DNA from 3 places in the Bradyrhizobium sp. USDA 4354 genome. Region 2 is predicted to be linked to each of the others. Evidence: predicted binding sites of a transcription regulator. Region 2 holds the regulator's gene; each other region holds the start of a gene.
What was found. Region 2 encodes LexA, which represses DNA repair genes until DNA is damaged. Its sites were predicted from a motif close to TGTTCNNNNTGTGTTCNG; they were not measured.

Region 1: a site for LexA is predicted at 2,364-2,381, ahead of recA (recombinase RecA). Genes of this name have one in related genera too.
Region 3: a site for LexA is predicted at 2,878-2,895, ahead of ACVIIV_RS32130 (ImuA family protein). Genes of this name have one in related genera too.

What each region holds. Positions count from the first base shown of each region.
Region 1 is NZ_JBSSDC010000001.1:4,390,372-4,395,124, forward strand. Features, by position in the region: gene ACVIIV_RS19990 (hypothetical protein) at 1-139, shown strand, start outside; gene ACVIIV_RS19995 (DUF6894 family protein) at 265-498, opposite strand; gene ACVIIV_RS20000 (hypothetical protein) at 664-852, opposite strand; gene ACVIIV_RS20005 (DUF2798 domain-containing protein) at 1,072-1,329, shown strand; gene ACVIIV_RS20010 (hypothetical protein) at 2,045-2,215, opposite strand; gene recA (recombinase RecA) at 2,473-3,561, shown strand; gene ACVIIV_RS20020 (hypothetical protein) at 3,965-4,753, shown strand, end outside.
Region 2 is NZ_JBSSDC010000001.1:5,191,031-5,195,783, reverse strand. Features, by position in the region: gene ACVIIV_RS24060 (hypothetical protein) at 145-351, shown strand; gene ACVIIV_RS24055 (molybdopterin molybdotransferase MoeA) at 573-1,784, shown strand; gene lexA (transcriptional repressor LexA) at 1,961-2,662, shown strand; gene ACVIIV_RS24045 (hypothetical protein) at 2,829-3,008, shown strand; gene ACVIIV_RS24040 (hypothetical protein) at 3,220-3,654, shown strand; gene ACVIIV_RS24035 (ComEC/Rec2 family competence protein) at 3,780-4,753, opposite strand, start outside.
Region 3 is NZ_JBSSDC010000001.1:6,889,897-6,894,649, forward strand. Features, by position in the region: gene ACVIIV_RS32120 (error-prone DNA polymerase) at 1-537, opposite strand, end outside; gene ACVIIV_RS32125 (Y-family DNA polymerase) at 534-2,129, opposite strand; gene ACVIIV_RS32130 (ImuA family protein) at 2,026-2,814, opposite strand; gene ACVIIV_RS32135 (putative DNA modification/repair radical SAM protein) at 2,975-4,210, shown strand; gene ACVIIV_RS32140 (UdgX family uracil-DNA binding protein) at 4,210-4,753, shown strand, end outside.

The DNA of each region.
Region 1 (4,753 bases), 800 kb from region 2:
CGCTGAGGCGCGGGAAAGGGCGCAGGCCTTCTTCGCCCGCTACCCCAAGGCCGGCTATATGAGCGCGGTCGAGACCTGGCGCGAACTGCCCGGCGGCGACATCGAGTTCACCATGCGGCGGCTGCCCAGCGCGGACTGACGCTGGCCTGATCCGGAACGCCTTGCGAGAGCATGATCCGGAAAAGTGTGCGGCGGTTTTCCGAAAAGATCATGCTCAAACATAACCTAAAGCGCGATGACGATTCATCCTAATCGCATCGCGCTTTAGTCGAAGGTTTCGGCAACGATGCGGATCCGGAACACCGGTTCCTTGGACTCGTCCAGCAGCTCCATGTGCCATTCGGAATTTTCCTGGAGCTTGCGGGCAATGCCGGCGCTCATGTCGGCGCAGACACTCCTCATCTCCTTCCAGGCCGCATTGCGATCAGCAAATTCCGTCGCCTGCTCGGCGCAGCCGGAATAACGGCCGTTGCGGATTCGAAAGAAATAAAGCGGCATGGCTGGCACCGATCGCGCGCATGATGCCTCGCCCCCAAGGCCCCTGGGCGGGCACAGTGCAATCCCAAACCACCGTCAGATCAATTCCGGGCGGCTACGGATCACGCCCCGTGGGGTGCTGCGGCGCATGAGGCGCCCGGCCAGGACCGATGTCACCCGGCCGGTTCAGGCCGTCCTTCGCTCGATCGCCTTCAGCTCCCGATCGATGCGCAGCTGCACGCGCCGGATTGCCAGCAGGTCAATCTTGGTCTCGGTCTTGCCGGTCTTGATCTGCTCGCCGATGCGGAACTGCCACTGCCAGACTCCGGGAATCGCGGTCTTGGCCACGGTGAACTCGACGCCCCTGTGATTCATGGTCACCTCCCACGATTCACCTTCCATGCCTGCAAACATGTTGGTCGTCGCAATATTCCGGAGACAAGCAAAATCTGCCGCAGGCCGCGGATCACACGCGACGGGCGCTGGTACTCCGTGGTTCTCCGACCATGAACAGAGTTCCTGAACTCCTGAGCCCCTTGAGGTGACGGCATGTGCCTTGCTTGCCTGATGACGGCAAGCAACCATGGACGCCTCATGCTCGGCATTCCCCGCCGCTACTCTCATTTCGTCTTCGGCGTCATCCAGTCCGGACTGACCTCGCTGATCGCGGCAGGGATCGCCAGCTTTCCCGCAGCCAGCCCGATCGTCTTCATTCGGCACTGGATGGTGTCGTGGCTGATCGCATGGGCCGCGATGCTGCCGGTCGTGCTGCTGGCGGCGCCCGCGATCCGCGCCTTCTCGCTGCGCCTGACCCAGGACGAGAGGAACCCGCGCGCCGGCCGGCAGGCATGAAAAAGCCCCGCCTGGGGAGAGCCAAGCGGGGCGGAGAGTTATTGGAGGCTGAGGTGCTGGGCTGCAACACCATAGCCGGGCGACCCTAGCCGGCTCAGCTGACGACAGCCTGACAGGCGGCGGGTTCGGATCTGCCCTGGCCTGGCGGATGGGCGGATCGGGCGCCGTGAAGGAACGCGATCGAAAGGCCGCAGACTGGCCCTGCACCGGTCCCAATTTCGACATCCGTTCGCACCACTGCGGACACACCCGTCGGCAAGATTTGATCCGTTCGGCGCAGCCATGGGGGAAACGTGGCGCGCCGAAAACGGGGTGGCATCATGGATAACGTAGAGCGGTCATTTGCCGCCGCGACGGCGGCTGGCTTCGTCGTGCTGGTGATCGGCCTGGTGCTGCTGGCGGTGCTGTAGACGGGGTATGTATGCCCCGGGGAATGGCGGCCGTGCCCTCCGATGGGTGGCACTGCCCACGCCGCGACTTCAAAAAAGTGGAAAACAACCCCATGCACAGTAGGCTGCTTGGCAATTTCCTTGATCCGTCATGGCTTACTAGTAGTATTTAGATACCTGAAGCGTCCGCGCGCCCGCCTTGGCGACCATGCCCGACCCGCGATGCCGAATCAAGATCAGGCAATCACGGCCCGGGGGGACCGCCCGCCGCCGGCCGCATCGCGGGGCGGCCTCAGCCCGCTCCGCAAAGCCGGTCCTGGCGGCGCCTAGTGGATCTTGATCTCGTTCAGCGGAAGATGGAGCTCGGCGGCGCGCTCTTCACGGTCCTTCTTGCGGAACTCGTTCTCCTTGCGCTCGAACTTCACCATCTCCTCGCGCGCCGCCTCCAGCAGCGGATTGCGCCTGATCGCATCGTGGTGCGTGTCGTTGTCCGTCATGACTTAAGGTCCCCACAGTTGCGGTCCCATCCCCACAGAAGGCCGGAGACCGCGAAAAGGTTCGGTGCCGCAGGATTACGGAAATATGACGGCGCGCCGGCCGCGCGACCGCCGTCGGTCGCATTGAGGGCCGCCGCCAAATCCGCAAAAGAACATATTGCGAACCTAGAACAAATGGGGTACATTGGTTTTATCGCCGGCCCGCCTCTCAATCGTTTGTCCCCCTAGCGAATCCTCGCCATAAGGAGCACGACCCAATGTCCGCAACTGCCCTGCGTATCGTCGAAGGATCTTCCATGGACAAGAGTAAAGCTCTGGCCGCCGCGCTCTCTCAGATCGAGCGCCAGTTCGGTAAGGGCTCGGTGATGAAGCTCGGCAAGAACGACCGGTCCATGGACATCGAGGCGGTGTCCTCCGGCTCGCTCGGGCTCGATATCGCGCTCGGCATCGGCGGCCTGCCCAAGGGACGCATCGTCGAGATCTACGGGCCGGAATCCTCGGGCAAGACCACGCTGGCGCTGCATACGGTGGCGGAGGCGCAGAAGAAGGGCGGCATTTGCGCCTTCATCGACGCCGAGCACGCGCTCGACCCGGTCTATGCCCGCAAGCTCGGCGTCAACATCGACGAGCTCCTGATCTCGCAGCCCGACACCGGCGAGCAGGCGCTGGAGATCTGCGACACCCTGGTGCGCTCTGGCGCCGTCGACGTTCTGGTGGTCGATTCGGTCGCGGCCTTGGTGCCGAAGGCCGAGCTCGAGGGCGAGATGGGCGATGCGCTGCCGGGCCTGCAGGCGCGGTTGATGAGCCAGGCGCTGCGCAAACTCACGGCCTCCATCAACAAGTCCAACACCATGGTGATCTTCATCAACCAGATCCGCATGAAGATCGGCGTGATGTACGGCTCGCCGGAAACCACCACCGGCGGCAATGCGCTGAAATTCTACGCCTCCGTCCGCCTCGACATCCGCCGCATCGGCGCGATCAAGGAGCGCGACGAGGTGGTCGGCAACACCACGCGCGTCAAGGTGGTCAAGAACAAGCTGGCCCCGCCCTTCAAGCAGGTCGAGTTCGACATCATGTACGGCGAGGGCGTTTCCAAGATGGGCGAGATCCTCGATCTCGGCGTCAAGGCCGGCATCGTCGAGAAGTCCGGCGCCTGGTTCTCCTATGACAGCCAGCGCCTCGGCCAGGGCCGCGAGAACTCGAAAGCGTTCCTGAAAGCCAACCCCGACATCACCGCCAAGATCGAGACCGCGATCCGCCAGAACTCCGGCCTGATCGCCGAGCAGATTCTGGCCGGCACCCCGGAGCGTGACGCCGACGGCGAAGAGCCGGCGGACGAGTAAGACCTAACGCGAACAGTTTTTCGCGAGGAGCGGGCACTGAGGACGTTGAGTTGCCGACGTCTTCGGTGCCCGTTTTGTTTTGTGCTGTCGCGCGATGCGAGAGGCCAGCGGTCGCTGGACTGGACGAAGGCCCGTTTTCCCTGGAGATGCACAACGATTCAAGCCGGCTCCAGCGGTACAAGCAATCCCGCTTGTCGCTTACCGCGTTCGGCAAAGCGATCCTTGGTGGCGATGAAAACTTTTGCCGCCATAACCGAATCGATCGCCGGTGGGGCGGCACCCACCTGACCAACGACCGGCTGTGGCAGTGGGACCCCGAGGCCCTCTCACTCATCGCGCCTGATTAGTGCATACCTCTTCGCTCAGAGTGTCCTTGTATTGCGTATCATTTCGAGAGGAAATCGTGTCACATTTGATCCTGGCAACGAACGATCGTGCGGAGGATACACTTCGCCAGTCCGGCGTTGCGAACGTCGCGCTCGGGTTCTATCCGCGTTTTGTCTGGAGGAAACTGCCTTCCGACGAGCGGCTTTTGAGGGGGCTGGAGCGCCGATCGGAAAAGCACTGCAATCCCGGCGATCATTGGCTCGATGACGTCTGTAGCGGTGCGCTCGACGGTTTCGGCACGCGCGATATTGGTTTCTTCGAGCTGTGCGAGAAGTTCGACTCAATTGAAATATGGGTCGATCCTCGGCCCAATGATCAGCTTGTGCTCGTCTGGCTGCTAGACCTGATTCGTCCTTATAAGGAGATCACGAGCAAGCTGAGCCTGGTGCATGCGGACGATACTATTGCCAACTATGCTCCGGAGTCTGTCGCGAGATGGAAACTGCCGGCCTTCAAGGTGACTGAGAACCATTTGGTGATGGCAAGCCGCGCCTGGCGCGCCTATCGGGCTGACACGCCACAACCCTGTTTCGACCTGCTGATGATGGATCTGATGATCTTGCCGAGACTTCGATCGGCACTGATTGCGGTGCTCGAAGAGCTTCCGGACAGCGTGACCGGACTCGGTGCAACTGAAATGGATCTGCTGGATTGTGTGAACGACGGGCAAACCGACCCGAGGCTCGTCGAAGATGCAAGATGGCTTCGCGATGTATTCGACGAAAACGACGCGCGTGACGCTTTGCTTGAACTGGGGGTGTATTCGGCGCCGCCGCTCTTGTTGGGCGATCCGGCCTTCGACAAT
Region 2 (4,753 bases):
AACCCGCGCCGCGGTTCCCGGGAACTAAATTCTCAAATATGGGGAACCCAATCACTTCGTGCATTTTTGTACCGAGTTCCGGGAACGGAATACCACGCTCCGGACTCATCAGTCCGTTGGGACCTCTACATCGGACTGATCGACGTGCTGGGCAAAACCTATCTCACCAAGCAAGCCTCTCTCCTGCTTGAATTCGCCAAAACCACCTCGGATTCTGACCTTTCCGCCAAGCTGATCAGCAAGGCCGCCGACCTGAAATCCCAGGCCGATCCGCTGCCCGACAAGGATCAAGGTCCCAAAGCTCCCGACGTCACACTGGACGACGGCCTGGACCGACCGAGCGGGAGTTGACCGATGCTGGCCGTGGCGCTCGTCCTCCTCGTGCTCGCCATGGCCATCCTCTTGCCGGTCTGTCTCGCCTTCCGGATCATGCCGCGGCGGACTTGAGCTCCAACCTCGACCACGGAGATCACGCAGGATAAATCATCCTGTGGGCTGCTTTGCCTCGCGCCTGCACTCAGCTAGAACTCTCGCCGCCCATTTACCGATGTGCCCCCAGCAGGAGTTCACCCGTGGCCCTCATGCCAGTTTCTGACGCGCTTGCCGCGGTGCTGGCGGGTGCAGAGCCGCTGCCTGAAGAGATGGTTTCGCTCGAGGAGGCCCATCATCGCGTGCTCGCGCGCGACGTCGCGGCGCGGCGCACTCAGCCGCCGGAAGCCATGTCGGCGATGGACGGCTATGCCGTGCGCGCGACCGATGCGGCCACGATCGATTCCAGGCTGACGGTCACAGGAGAGGTCGCGGCGGGCCGTCCGTTCGCGGGAACGGTCGGCGCCGGCGAGGCCGTTCGGATCTTCACCGGAGGCCTCATTCCCGATGGCGCCGACGCGGTCGTGATCCAGGAGGACACGGTTGCCGACGGCAAGCACATCACGATCAAGGAAGCCGCGATTCCCGGTCGGCACATCCGCCCCGCCGGCGTCGATTTCTCTAAGGGCGACGTGCTGCTGCGCAAAGGAACCCGTCTCACCGAGCGCGATCTCGCGCTGGCCGCCGCAATGAATCACCCGCATCTCGCCGTCTGCCGCCGTCCGAAGGTCGCGATCCTCGCCACCGGCGACGAACTGGTGATGCCGGGCGCCACGCCCGGTCGCGGCCAGATCGTCTATTCCGATGGCTATGCCCTGCACGCGCTCGCCCGCAGCGAGGGCGCCGACACCATCGATCTCGGCGTTGCCGCCGATACGCTGGAGGCCACTTCCGCCGGCATTCGCCGTGCCCGCGAGAGTGGCGCCGACATCCTGGTCACGACCGGCGGTGCGTCGGTCGGCGACCACGATCTGGTCCAGCAGGCGCTCAAGGGCGAAGGCATCTCGATGGCGTTCTGGAAGATCGCGATTCGGCCCGGCAAGCCGATGATGCACGGGCGGCTCGGCGCAATGCGCGTGATCGGCCTGCCCGGCAACCCCGTGTCATCATACGTATGCGCCTTCCTGTTCATGGTGCCGCTGATTCGCGCCCTGTCGGGCCGTTCAGCGATTCATCATCACCGCGAGCGCGCCGTGCTGGGCCGCGATCTCGGTGCCAACGACCAGCGCGAGGATTATCTGCGCGCGCGCCTGGAGCTGCGCGGCGACGGCACGCTCGTCGCCGTTCCCGTCAACCATCAGGACTCCTCTCTGCTTGCGAATCTCGCTGCGGCACAGGTACTTCTCGTGCGCGCACCGTTCGCGCCGAAGGCCGAGGCCGGCACGCCTTGCGAGGTGCTGCGGCTCCCCGTCTGAGCAGCGCGGCCACACGCATTCCGAGAGTTTTGCGCTGTTCACCATAAATTAAGCAGTTGCGGAACACATATCGAACATATAGTGTCCGTTCATGATTTGTTTCGAGGATGTAGCGGCTTATCGCTGAATTCATCGTCTCGGAATCGAACGACATCAACCGGGGGACTTTGGTCGAGATGTTGACGCGCAAACAATACGAGCTTCTGCGGTTCATCAGCGAACGTCTGAAGGAAAGCGGCGTGCCGCCGTCCTTCGACGAGATGAAGGATGCGCTCGACCTGCGCTCGAAGTCAGGCATTCACCGCCTGATCACTGCGCTCGAGGAGCGCGGCTTCATCCGCCGCCTGCCCAACCGCGCCCGTGCCATCGAGGTGATCAAGCTGCCCGAGCTCCAGGCCGCCGCCGGCAATCGCCGCGGCTTCACGCCGAGCGTTATCGAGGGCAATCTCGGCAAGGTGCGCGCGAGCTCCAGCCCGCCTGTGGACGAGGGTGAGCGTCCCGTCGCGGTGCCCGTGATGGGCCGCATCGCGGCCGGCACGCCGATCGAGGCGTTGCAGACCCGCAGCCACACCATCAGCGTGCCGCCCGACATGCTCGGCTCGGGCGAGCACTACGCACTCGAAGTGCGCGGTGATTCGATGGTCGAGGCCGGCATCCTCGACGGCGACATGGCGCTGATCCAGCGCAACGAGAGCGCCGACACCGGCGACATCGTGGTGGCGCTGATCGACGACGAGGAGGCCACGCTCAAGCGCTTCCGCCGCCGCGGCGCCTCTATCGCGCTCGAGCCCGCCAATGCCGCCTATGAGGTCCGCATTCTTCCGCCGAACCGCGTGAAGATTCAGGGCAAGCTGATCGGGCTTTACCGGAAGTACTGAGCGGTCCTGCGGTCGTTCGACACCTATTGGAGCGGATCAGTATCCGCTCCGGCTGGATGGTCTTTCCGGTTCTGCTCAGATTATCCGGCCCCTCCTCCGGCGCTACATCCTCGGTATGCCGCGCGAAGCGACATTGCTTCGCAGCATGAGAGTTCGAGGAGAGGCCATGCGCCAGATCGTTTCATGGACAATCATTGCGGCGCTGATCGCAGCATCAGCGTCGCAAGTCGGCGCCACACAATCGCACCGCCATGTGCGCGAGCAATCGGCGACCAACGAGCATATCCGCAACGCGCGGAATGCAATCGCGCAGCCTCCGCAATCGAGCTGGCAATATTCGAGCTGATCGGCGCCCGCGGGGCGCTGACTTGCGCCTTCGGAATGCACAGATGTCGGCTTTGTTCCTATTGAATCCGGGAAAGATAATGTGATCGTGGCTTGCGGAGCCCAGCCGCAGATTTGCCTACAACAAAGCAGAGCGTTGCATACTTCCATCCTGATAGAGGCCTGCGCCTCCAAAGGAGTGCGGGTCGCTATCTTCGCATGAGGAGCATCCGATGTGTGACTATAGCCTGCATGCCGTCGCGACACGCCCCGCCGAAGTCGGCGAGACGATTGTCACGACAACCTTCCGTGGCACCTCGACACGCGGCTTCGCCTCCGAAGCCGACCTCTCCGTCGCGGTCTGCCTGCTGCCGGGAACGGAGCTCGCTTTCGCCGACAACGTTCGTTACGACAACCGCTGGATCTGGACGCGCACCGTCAACTCCCGCGTCGGCAAGTTCGGCAAGATCGACCCGCACATTCCCGATCGCCATCATGATGCGATCGAATTTCCCGACGGCAAATACGTGCTGGTGACACAGCTCGTCGAAGGCCAGCGCGCGACCGTGTTGCAGTTGCCGGTGACCCAGCCCCTTGGCGAGCGCGAGCACAAGCCGCAGATCGTCGCCGACACGCGGTCCACAATCACGCGCCTGCCGATCGGCTGACGTCGTCGCCCCGGCCGATGGGTCGAGCGCCAGGATTGAAATGCCATCGCCGGCCGCGGCCGGCGAGATGGTTTGGGTTGTGTCCTACGGAATCCCGTCGGACCGGCCTCCCTCCGCATCTATCCTCAATCGTCAGCCTGCAAGTCGGCCTCCGATGGCGTTGCGTCCCGATTGCGGGGCACGGCCGTCTTCGGCGCAAGGCTGCCGTCGAAATTCCCCTCGCCGGCGCCGGCCGGCAGCCAGGGGCGGCTTGCGCCCCTCGCCCTCACCGCCTGCACCGAGAAACCCTCTCCGCTCCGCGTCAGAGCCAGCGCGCCCTGACTGGCGAGACGCGGCCGATCGACCACCATCGCCGCGCAATCGGGCGGCGCGGGCCGCGCCGTCACCACCAACGCTGCGCGGCTGCAATCATCGGTGAGCGCGTCGATACGCAAGGACAGCGCGACCAGCCGCCCGTCCCCGAGCGGCGTCACGCAGCCGGCCTCGTCACACGACACACCGCTCGCCAACGCGACGTCGGCGGCATCGCGCGGATCGGCATCGGCGGCTAACCACTCCTTCAGCAGAAAGCCATCCTTGCTTGCGCGGATCACACGCAGGCGCCCATCCCCGCCCCGGACCGCGACGCTCGCGCCATCCCCGGCAATCAGGATATCGGGCTGCCGCACCGACAGCCCCCAGAAGATCGCTGCCAGCAACACCAGGGCACCGGACCATCGCAGGGGCGTGCGCAACAGGCCCATCACGATGATCCCGAGGCTGGCCGCGATCAGCGGCGCGATCCCGAACGCCGGAATGCGACCAACCGCGCCAGGCAGAGCCGCCACCCAGCGCGAGACCGCGACCATCCAGTCAATGCCGATCCCCATCAGCCACCAGAACGCGCCATCGAGCCCGAAGGGAGCCGCGAGCAACCCCAACAACCCGGCCGGCATCACCAGCGCCGAGACCACCGGCATCGCGCCGAGATTGGCGAGCACGCCGTATGGCGTGACGCGATGGAAGTGGAAGGCGGCGTAAGGCGTGGTCGCGAGCCCCGCGATCAACGAGGCCAGGAACAGCATCGCGATCTCGCGGCCGCCCCACAGCGCGATCCGCG
Region 3 (4,753 bases), 1.7 Mb from region 2:
CCGTGCCAGGCGGCGCCGGTCGTCGCCGCGATAGATCAGGCTCGCTGCCAGCCACACGCCCTCGGCGCGGCTCGCCTTTAGTTTTGCAAGCACATCCAGCGCCTGCGCCGGCTCGAAGCGATGCGGCAACGTCAGGATCAGGAGCTGGCCTTCCGAAAATTCCAGGAGATCGGCAAAGGTGAGATGACACTCGCCCTTCTCGATCCGCGTGATGTCGTCGCCGCGTTTGCCCCGGGTGAGGAGTTGACAGAGCCGGCCATAGGCCGCGCGGTCGCGCGGATAGACCAGGATGTCGGGCGTGCCGTCGATGAAGACGATGCGCGCGCCGATCAAGAGTTTCGGCTTGTGCAGCACCTCGTCATTGTCGAGCTCCTGGTAGGCGCGCACCACGCCTGCGAGCGTATTGTGGTCGGCGATGCCGATCGCGGGAATCCCGAGCTTGCTCGCCTGATGCACATAGGCGCGCGGATCCGAGCCGCCGCGCAGGAAGGAGAAGTTTGTGGTGATGCCGATCTCGGCATAGCTGAGCGTATTCATGCGAAGAGACCGTGCACATACCAGCCGGGAGAAGCGGGCTTGCCGTCGCCGTCGAACACCTCTCCTTCATAAAGACCGTCACGAAAGATCCAGAAGCGCAGGCCCTCGGCATCCTCGATGCGGAAATAATCCCGCGTCAGCTGCTTACCGTCCTGCCGCCACCATTCCATCGCGATGCGCTCGGGTCCCTCCACCCGCACCACTGCATGCAGCGCACGCCGCCAGGTGAATTGGTGTGGCGGGCCGTCGGGCACGGTCGCGAACGGCACCTTGATCGGCTCCGGCTTGTCGAACAGGCGCAAGGGACGCAGCGGCGGCTCGCTCTCGGTACGCGCCGGCCATTCGGCCTGCATGGCAGAGGTGAGATGATGCTGCGCCGATGCAACCAGCACCGCGCTTTCAGGGATATGGGTGTCCTCAGGCAGGTGCACGACGACGCGCTTTCCGCCGATTCGCGCGGCGATGCGGTCGATCAGCGCAGCAAGCTCGTCATTGTCGTGGACATGGGCGTCGAGGTCGCGCTGCTCCTGCACCACGATCTCGGTGCGGCTCGCCGACAGCCGCACCATATCGAAGCCGAAGCCGGGATCGAGGGGATCGGCGAGCGCATCGAGGCGCTCGCGGAACAGGCGGTCGATCACGGCGCTTCGCGTCACCGGACGTCCGGCCTCGACCGTGATCGCACGCACCACGCCGTCGGTGCGGAAGAACGCCGCTTCCAGGCGCCGCGCGCCCTTGCCCTGCTTCTCCATGGACGCAATCAACGTGTCGGCCAGCCGCGACAGCGTCATCGAAATCATCGTGTCGGTCGCGATCGGCTCGGCAAAGCGCTTCTCTACGATGTAATCGGGCAGCGGTTTGCGCGGGTTGATCGGCGCGTCGCCCTGCCCCAACGCATGCGCGAGCAGCGTGGAGAAACGCGCGCCGAACCGCGCCGTGATCTCGTGCGGCTCGCGCGAGGCGACATCGCCGATGGTCTTCAGCCCGGCGCGACGCAGGCCGGTGGTGATGGCCTCGCCCGCACCGAGCGCGGAGACCGGAAATGAACTGATCGCCTCCGCCTCCCCGCCATCGGCCACGATGGCGCCGGATGCCTGCCGGGTCAGCGTGCGCGCGCCGACCGAAGTGCCGGCGATCGCCGCGCTGACGGCAAAGCCTTGCCGACCGAGCGCGCGGACCAGCGTCTTGAGCAGCGCGGCCTCGCCGCCGAACAGATGGGCGCAGCCGGTGATGTCAAGAAACAGCCCGTGCGGCGCATCGAGCGCCACCAGCGGTGTGAAACGGTCGCACCAGTCGGCGATATCACTGAGCGTCTTGGCATCAGCGACAGGGTCGGCGTCGAACACACGCAAGTCCGGACACATCGCCCGCGCATTGGCGAGCGGCTGGCCGATATACAGGCCGAGGCGCTCGGCGGCCTCGTCCAGCGCATGGATCACCAGCGCATTGTTGTCCTTGATGACGACGATGCTCGGCTCATGATTGGCTTTACCCAGCCCGGCGCTGTTGAAGAACCGCTGGATCCTGTCGATGGGCAGGCGCGGCAGCCACAGGCTGAGAATACGTCGACGGTTCACTGAACTGGCACTCATCACAATTCCATTCCATGATCCACCGGCCGCACGGGCCATGACGATTGCGCAAGAGCTCGGCATCGAAGCGCGGCGCGCCCCAGGCGCTCCACATCGGGCCCGGCGGCGAATGCGCCGCGCGCAGCATCCATCGTGTTTCGGCAGTCGATGGCAGCGGCTGCGCGGCCATCCGCAGCAAGAGGCCGGTAACGCCGGAAGATTGCGCGGCGAGCGTCAGCTTGCGGCTCGCCACGAGATCGAACTGCCTGATCTCGCCCCAGAGCTCGAGCACGACGGCCCCCAGCGCATCGCAGGCGAGCGCGTCGGCCGAGGTGCGCAGCGCGCTCTCGACATCGGCGGCGCGCACCATCACCACGCGGCGGGGATCGAGGCCGAGCTCCGATAGCCCGCTCATCGACAGCGCGCCGGTTTCAATTTCCGAGAAATCCTGCCGCACCCACAGCAGCGGCTTGCGTGCCGTCACGCGGCCTGCAAGCCCGGTGACAAAACCCGTTGCGGCGGCGCCCTGGCGTCCTTCGCAAAATACCTCGTGGATCGCCGCACGCGCGAGCCCACCTTTCAGCGCGCTGTCGGCCTCGCTATGGCCGAGCGCGACCCGCTCGTGCTGATGCGCGACCTCCGCGGTCTCGATGCGCTCGATCTGGCCGCGCAAGATCGCAAGCGCGCTTGTCCGTGCGCCGCTCATGCTCGCCGCTCCCCAGGAATTGATGCCGTGGTCCTCAAAAGAAGAACCAACAGCTGGCTCATTTGTTCATGATATGTTCTAATATAAAGCTAACGGCGGCCGAAGAGTCAATCGAATTGGCGGGCTAGGGATTCATAAGTTGAATCAAAGGGATTCCGGGATGGACGTACAACGCAAGCTGGAAATCCTGGCGGACGCCGCCAAATACGATGCGTCCTGCGCCTCCAGCGGCACCGAGAAGCGGGATTCCAGCGATCGCAAGGGCATGGGCTCGACCGCGCCCGGCATGGGCATCTGCCATTCCTACGCGCCGGACGGTCGCTGCATCTCGCTGCTCAAGGTGCTGCTGACCAACGCCTGCAATTACGACTGCCTCTATTGCGTCAACCGCACCTCCTCCAACGTGCCGCGCGCCCGCTTCACCATCGAGGAGGTGATCAAGCTCACGCTCGACTTCTACCGGCGCAATTACATCGAGGGTCTGTTTCTCTCCTCCGGCATCATCCGCAGCCCTGATTACACGATGGAGCAAGTGGTGAGCGTCGCGCGCAAGCTGCGCGAGGAGCATCACTTCCGCGGCTACATTCACCTGAAGACCATTCCCGAGGCCGACGACGCGCTGATCGCGGAAGCGGGCAAATATGCCGATCGCCTCTCCATCAACATCGAGATGCCTGAGGAGACGAGCCTGAAGCAATTCGCGCCGGAGAAGGACGTCCGCGCGATCCGCCGCACCATGGGCCGGTTGCGGCTGAAGCTGGACGAGACCGAGGAAGACCGCAGCGCGAAGACGAAGGCAAAACCGCAGCGCTTCGCGCCGGCCGGACAGAGCACGCAGATGATCGTCGGCGCAGATAGCGCCTCCGATCACACCATTCTCCACACCAGCGCCAATCTCTACGGCGCCTACCGGCTGCGGCGCGTCTACTACTCCGCGTTCAGCCCGATCCCCGACGCCAGCCGCGCCCTGCCCCTGCGTGCGCCGCCGCTGCTGCGCGAGCACCGGCTCTACCAGGCCGACTGGCTGATGCGGTTCTACGGCTTCGACGTCGGCGAGATCGTCGACGACAGCGCGATGCTGCCGCTCGACATCGATCCCAAGCTCGCCTGGGCGCTGCGCCATCGCGACCGCTTCCCGCTCGACGTCAACCGCGCCAGCCGCGAGGAACTGCTGCGCGTGCCGGGCTTCGGCACCAAGGCGGTCGAACGCATCATCGCAACGCGGCGCACCACCACGATCCGCCTCGCCGATCTCGCGCGGCTGCACGTGCCCCGCAACAAGGCGCTGCCGTTCATCATCCTCAGCGATCACCGCCCCTCACCGCATCGTCTCGATGCCGCCGGGCTGATCGAGCGGTTCAAGCCGAAAGCAACGCAACTGGGATTTGGCTTCTGATGCAGTACATCACCCTCGACACCGAAACCGATTTCGACGGCTGGCGCAAAGCCGCACGTTCGCTCGTGCTCCATCATGTGAATCCCAACGATGTCACCTGGACCGTGCAGGGCGGCGAAGCGGAGTTGTTCGCACCGCCCGCGCCGTCTCCGATCGTCGAGGCGAACGACGGCACCTTCAACGTATCAGCAAAATTCGTCGAGCTCGCCAAGGCCGCAATCCTGCATCGCGATATCAAGCGTTTCGCGATCCTCTATCGCCTGCTCTGGCGATTGAAGGACAATCACGACCTCATCGAGGTCGCGACCGATCCTGATGTCGCGCAGGTCACGGCCATGGCGAGAGCGGTCTATCGCGACGAGCACAAGATGCATGCCTTCGTCCGCTTCCGCGAGATCGGCCGGGAACGCCAGGCGCATTACGTCGCCTGGTTCGAGCCGGAGCATCACATCGTCGAGCTTGCCGCGCCGTTCTTCGCCAAACGCTTTGCCGACATGCCCTGGTCGATCCTGACGCCCGATCTGTCCGCGCATTGGGACGGCC